DNA from 2 places in the Anaerobutyricum hallii genome. Region 1 is predicted to be linked to the other one. Evidence: riboswitches for the same ligand, from Rfam matches in the RefSeq annotation. Region 1 holds a riboswitch; the other holds the start of a gene.
What was found. A riboswitch is a leader RNA that binds a small molecule or an ion and turns the genes downstream of it on or off. The one in region 1 is predicted to bind FMN.

Region 1 (3,192 bases):
GTGACACCCATCGTCTCAGCAAGCGTATTCATAGAACTTCGTACACGCCATGCACCGGTTCCACAGGATAAGAGCATGATACCTACTCTGCCGATAATAGAAGCCTTTTCTGTAAGACTTGCCTGTGTGACCGGAATATTTTCTCCATTATTGTCAGTATATTCATGCCAGAGAACATCCATGTGATTTTTTCGTATTGTTGACTGACTCATTTTAACACTTCCCTTTACAGTTCTTTATAGATTTCGTTACAGTTCAAGACTTTTTACCCCGGCTTTTTTAATCATTTTTTCACGACAGGTTAAAACAAGTCCGTCTACCTCACTCAAATGGTGTAACATTTTCTTTTCAAATTCACGAATAGGAAGAAGAATACCGATTTCATCAAAAGTCTGTTCTTTCTTTAATCCGGTTTCCTGTCCGTAATAAACGATTGCATGGGGAGCTTCTTTTTGGATATTATGGAAGGTATTCCATACAACAGCGTAAGCCTGTGCTTCAGTTAAACCTAACTTTTTCGTATCAGGAAGTGCATAGAGAATCATAATACCACGTCGTTTATTTTCTTTTTTCTCCGTAATATTCATCTCGCTGCCGCCAACATAGGAACGAACGATATCATATCCATCGGCAAGATAAAGTTTAGAACGAGGCGCACATTCATGATTCTTATAAATTTCTTTAAATTTACTATACTCTCTACTGGAAACGATTTTCTTTGCTGTAGGCAAAAGCTCTCCGTCAGGATTTGTTAAAAGAACAGGATTCATTCCGGCTTTTCCATGAAATTTTTTAGGAATCAGGTACGCATCTCTTAAAAGATCAAACATACTTTTTCCGCAAAGTTTTAATAAAAGAGCGGTGACATCACCGTTTTGATAGGCATAAAAGAGTACTTTGGAAAAATGTTTCGGATCATCCGATTCTAATAAATGATTATCATCCATTGCATCATAAAAAACATCCATTAATTTTTTGCAGGAATCCGGAGAAGCAAGAATCTGGGAAAAAATAGCTTCAACTTCTTCCTCTCTTGGTAAAACAGTTTGCATAATAACACCTGGCTTTCCTTTCGTATGGCTTAAGTATAGAAAGGAAAAGTTCTGACATCAAATGTTTTATTTACATATTGAATATGTGTAGGATATATCGGATGTAAGATGACTCCCACATCTACGATATATCTTGAATAGAAATATAAAATTTTTCCATTATTTTTATCTTGAATCCATATTCATAATGCGTTATAATAAACGAGTAAATAAATACAGAATCTTCGGGGATGGGTGTAATTCCCTACCGGCGGTATTTGTTTCAGATGAAGCATCTGTTTATGAGCGAACGAATCTGGTAACATAAGCCCGCGAGCCATTGGCATGATTCGGTGAGAGTCCGAAGCCGACAGTACAGTCTGGATGAGAGAAGAATGAGAAGAGAGCGGTTTTTATAGTATTTTTATTGTATTGAATGAAGCATCAGGTAAAGGATAGAATCAGTAAAGGATAGAATTACATGATGTGGACTCTGACGCATAATATTATATCAGTTCGTTTAAAAGTGTAGCTTAACCCCGATAATATTTCTATCGGGGTATTTTTTATGGGTTAAAAAAGCTAAAGTTTCCTTCCCTGTTCAAACTTTATTATTTGGAGAGAATGTATTGTGTTTTTCGTAATGTATTTTCAGAGCTTTTTGTAAAATCAAGGACAAAAAGATTCCGAGAGTGCATAGTAAAAGAATGGAGGAATTGAAAAATGAGTCAGTATTATCTTGGATTTGATGCAGGAACGCAGAGTGTAAAAGTAGCGGTATATGATGAGAATATGAATTGTATCGTATCCTCTTCCGCACCAACAACATTAACTTATCCGGAGCCGGGATGGGTAAGTATGGACGTGGATGAGTATCTGGCACTCACGATTAAAGGAATGAAGGAATGTGCTTCTTTGATGAAGGAAAAAGGACTGGATGTGACAAAGATTAAGTCGATTATGGGAGATGGTATTATCTGTGGTATCTGCGGTGTAGATAAAGACGGTAATGCGATCACACCATATATTAATTATCTTGATTCACGTACAAAGGATGATGTAGATCTCGTAAATAGCTGGGATTTAGACATTTTTGGAAAAGAAACAGGTAATCCGGAAGCAAACTGTATGTTCCCTGCCATGTTTGCCCGCTGGTTTTTAAAGAATATAGAAGGATTTAAAGAAAACGGCGCGAAGTTTATTCATGATGCCCCTTATGTACTGGCACATCTTGCAGGTCTTTCTGCAAAAGATATGTTTATTGACTGGGGAACAATGTCTGGATGGGGACTTGGATATAAAGTAGAAGAGAAATGCTGGTCGAAAGAACAGCTTGATCTTCTTGGTATTCCGGAAGAAATGATGCCACGAATCGTAAAGCCATGGGATATCATCGGACATTTAACAGAAGAAATTGCACAGGAAACAGGACTTCCGGCAGGAATTCCTATTTGTGGAGGTGCAGGAGATACTATGCAGTCCATGATCGGAAGTGGAAATATGAAGCCGGGACAGGCCGTTGATGTTGCGGGAACCTGTTCGATGTTCTGTGTATCCACAAAGGGAATTATACCGGAATTAAGCAAGAAAGGAGCCGGTCTTGTATTTAACAGCGGTTCTCTTCCAGATACGTATTTTTACTGGGGCTATATCCGTACCGGCGGTCTTGCATTACGCTGGTTCAAGGATAATATCTGTAAAAAGGCAGAAGACGATAATTATTATCGAGTATTAGAAGAAGATGCCAGAAAAGTTCCGGCAGGTTCAGATGGTGTACTTTTCCTTCCATATCTGACAGGTGGAATCAATGATATTCCGGATGCGGTAGGATGCTTCTTAAACATGACAATGGATACAGATCAGGCGACCTTATGGCATGCTGTTTTAGAAGCGATTGGTTATGATTACATGGAAATCACAGATCTGTATCGTTCTGCGGGAATTGACTTAAGCCGCATCACGATCACAGAAGGCGGAAGTCGTGATAATATGTGGAACCAGATGAAAGCAGATATGTTAGACAGTCGTACAGTCACATTAGAGAATGCGGCCGGTGCCGTTATGACAAACTGTATGTTTGGTGCCTATGCAGTAGGAGATGTAGACAATATCACCGAAGCTTTATCAGGGAATATTCACCTGAAAAATGTATTTGAACCTT
Region 2 (3,192 bases), 2.7 Mb from region 1:
GCAATTCCTGTGCTTTTTCGTATTCCAGTAAAATATCCTGCCCGAATTCCTGCATTCCTATTCTATTAAACTTCCATGCATCGGCTGCCCGGGTAAGTCCCTGTCCTTCTACCGGAGTCTTTGCCTGTGCCCCTCCAAAAATCTTAGGAGCAATATAACAATATATTCTGTCCACGATTCCTGCCTGCAATGCACTCTCGTTAAGCTGACCGCCGCCTTCTAAAAGGATACCGTCAATCTTACGTGCCCCAAGCTCCTTCATCAGAACCGGCAAGGAAATCACTTCTTTTTGTTCTTCTGTTATATCCGCTGTCGTTACTCCCGGAATCCGTAACACTTCTACACCCTTTTCCTGAAGCTGTGCTGCCTTCTCTTCATCGGCATCCGGCAGACACGCTACAATAAGTGGCTGCTGTCCGGCAGTCCGTACAAGCTGGGAGTCCATCGGAATCCGCAAATGACTGTCAGCAATAATACGAATCGGGTCTCTTCCGCCTTCTATACGGCAGTTGAGCATCGGGTCATCCGCAAGAACTGTTCCGATTCCTGCCATAATACCTTTATAATGATTACGAAGCGTCTGAACATGTGCCCTTGATTCCTCGCCGGTTACCCACTTAGAATCCCCGGTATAACAGGCAATCTTGCCATCCATCGTCATCGCATACTTCATCGCAACATATGGTATTCCAGTACGGATATAGTGGAAAAACACATGATTCATCGCATCACATTCTTCTTTAAGAAAATGTGGAATCACCTCGATTCCTTTCTCGCGAAGCATCTGGAATCCCTTACCGGATACTAAAGGATTCGGATCGTCTGAACCAACAACTACTCTCGCAATCTTCTCCTCAATAATCGCTTCCGTACAAGGAGGGGTCTTCCCGTAATGGCAACATGGCTCTAATGTTACATAGATTGTACTGCCTTCTAGACTGTTTCCTCTCTTCTTCGCATTCGCTATCGCATTACGCTCTGCATGAAGCTGTCCATAACATTCGTGATAGCCCTCACCGATAATCTCACCGTCTCTTACAATAACAGCTCCAACCAGTGGATTCGGGTTCACATGGCCACTTCCCTTCTTCGCCAGTTCTATGGCTCTTCTCATATACTTCTCTTCCGGCATGTCTCAAACCTCCTGCAAGTAAAATCAGATAAAAAATCAGATAAAGAAAGAAGCCTGTAAAATAAAAATACCCTGAAATCTACATCGATAAATTTCAGGGCTATAATTATCTTAATCATTCATAATACTTACATAGTCTCTTTCTTCTTCTCACATCCGGACTGTACCGTCGGCTCCGGAATCACACCGGATCATGCTGTCGCTCGCGGGCTTACGCTTCTTTCTAATATCAAAACACAAATCAAAAACGCTTACCGCCGGTCGGGAATTACACCCTGCCCTGAAGAATATTTATTTCCATGGGTATTATAGCGCATTATGCTATATTATTCAACTATTTTTTATACATTTTTCACAAAACATTTTACCTAAAACTCTTTTGCATAATCTGTATCAGGAATTCAAGTCAAGCCGCCGTCACTCACCACCTAAAAGAGGTGGGGGTCTTCTCGACTGAGATAAATCACTTTCCACCAATCTGTTCTTCATAAACACTGATAAGATTTACGTTATATTTTTCTACTTCATTCAGACAGGAAGTATCAAAATCATTCGCCGCAATCTGTGGAACATACCACTGCTGCCGTTTAAAATACTCCTGTAACTCCTGATCGTTAAACATTCTTCCATGACGGGCAAAGATTTCATTCCTTGTAATCTTCAATCCATATGAATCAAGAATCGATAAATCCTGTAATGTGTACTTCGTTACCGTTGTATAGGATAAATGATCTGCCTTCTCGTAGCGGTTTGAACTCTTCTCATTCCCCTGAATAAGATATACCTTTGCATCTGCCTCACTGACTTCTGTATCTGAATCTGCAGCCGCATTCGTATTCTTATCTGAGTCAGTGGCAGAATCAAGAAACTCTTCTATGTTTAAACTCTCTTCTGTACTCTTCTCTTCCTGCGAATCTTCCTGTTGTTCTATATCCTGCTTCTGTTTCTTCATATATTCTGTATCAGCAGCAGCAACCAGCTTTGCCTCTTCATTCTTCTTAACCATCTTAAACCCAATAATTACAATTCCTACAACAGAAAAAGTGATGATTGCCGTAAAAATCATCAATCCTATCGTTTTATATCTCTGTTCATCACTTCTCATTCATCTAGCCTCCTTTTGGGGCACTACCCATGTCCTATCTGGATTGCTTTACCAACATTATAAATGAATTTCCATTTGTATACAACCCCAAACGTCAATAGTTAAAAGTAATTTAATATCTTACAAAATTTAATACAATTTTTCTCTCAGTTTATGCTTGATATTAAAAGAAATCTAGTATAGAATAAGGAATACAGAACATAAAGTTCAATTTATCTAATCTAAAGGAGGATACTATAATGGCATATGTAATTTCTGATGATTGTATTAGTTGTGGAACTTGTGAAGGTGAATGCCCAGCAGGCGCTATCAGCGAAGGTGATGGAAAGTACGTTATCGATGCAGATACATGCATGGATTGCGGTTCTTGTGCAGGCGTTTGCCCAGCAGGTGCTATCAGCCAGGAATAATTCGTTACGATTAACGAAGTGTAAAGAAGACATCGTGAATGCGGTGTCTTTTTTATTTATTTTAATTCAAGAAAGGGGCTGTCGCACCAAAAACAGCCCTACCCTATGGCAGGGATTCATGCATTGCATGGAATCGCTGCCATATTTTTACGAACAAGCGTGGGACCTATGGCATAATCGCAGACGACTTGCGTTTTGATACTCAACTTTCGAACGTTTATGGAAACGCCATTCGCGCTAAACTCGCTACCGCTCAGACAACGCGCTCGGTGGCAGGTTCGTTCTCAAGTTTCGTGACACAAAACCTGCAAAGCATCTGCTCTTTATACCATAGGCATCCACGCTTTTTCATAGATCTTCGGAATCCGATCCCATTGCAATACATGAATCCCCGCCATTCGCCATGCCCGATGCCAAAAGCTGTTTTTGTTTCCACTGTCTGTGGCAAAGCAAAAGAAAAAAGCCGAACTTTTTTGCAAAGAACGGCTCTGGGTGTATAATTATGTTATGAAAACTACAAAAATTATACAGAAAGATTATAGCCT

Region 2: linked by a shared signal. The riboswitch ahead of ribD (bifunctional diaminohydroxyphosphoribosylaminopyrimidine deaminase/5-amino-6-(5-phosphoribosylamino)uracil reductase RibD) and the one ahead of EHLA_RS02770 (FGGY-family carbohydrate kinase) in region 1 are both predicted to bind FMN.

The regions. Positions count from the first base shown of each region.
Region 1 is NZ_LT907978.1:623,774-626,965, forward strand. Features, by position in the region: gene EHLA_RS02760 (threonine/serine ThrE exporter family protein) at 1-212, opposite strand, end outside; gene EHLA_RS02765 (DUF4866 domain-containing protein) at 249-1,052, opposite strand; FMN riboswitch at 1,269-1,431, shown strand; gene EHLA_RS02770 (FGGY-family carbohydrate kinase) at 1,755-3,192, shown strand, end outside.
Region 2 is NZ_LT907978.1:3,359,886-3,363,077, forward strand. Features, by position in the region: gene ribD (bifunctional diaminohydroxyphosphoribosylaminopyrimidine deaminase/5-amino-6-(5-phosphoribosylamino)uracil reductase RibD) at 1-1,132, opposite strand, end outside; FMN riboswitch at 1,273-1,424, opposite strand; gene EHLA_RS15205 (YARHG domain-containing protein) at 1,596-2,237, opposite strand; gene EHLA_RS15210 (DUF362 domain-containing protein) at 2,477-2,647, shown strand; gene EHLA_RS15215 (IS1182 family transposase) at 3,155-3,192, shown strand, end outside.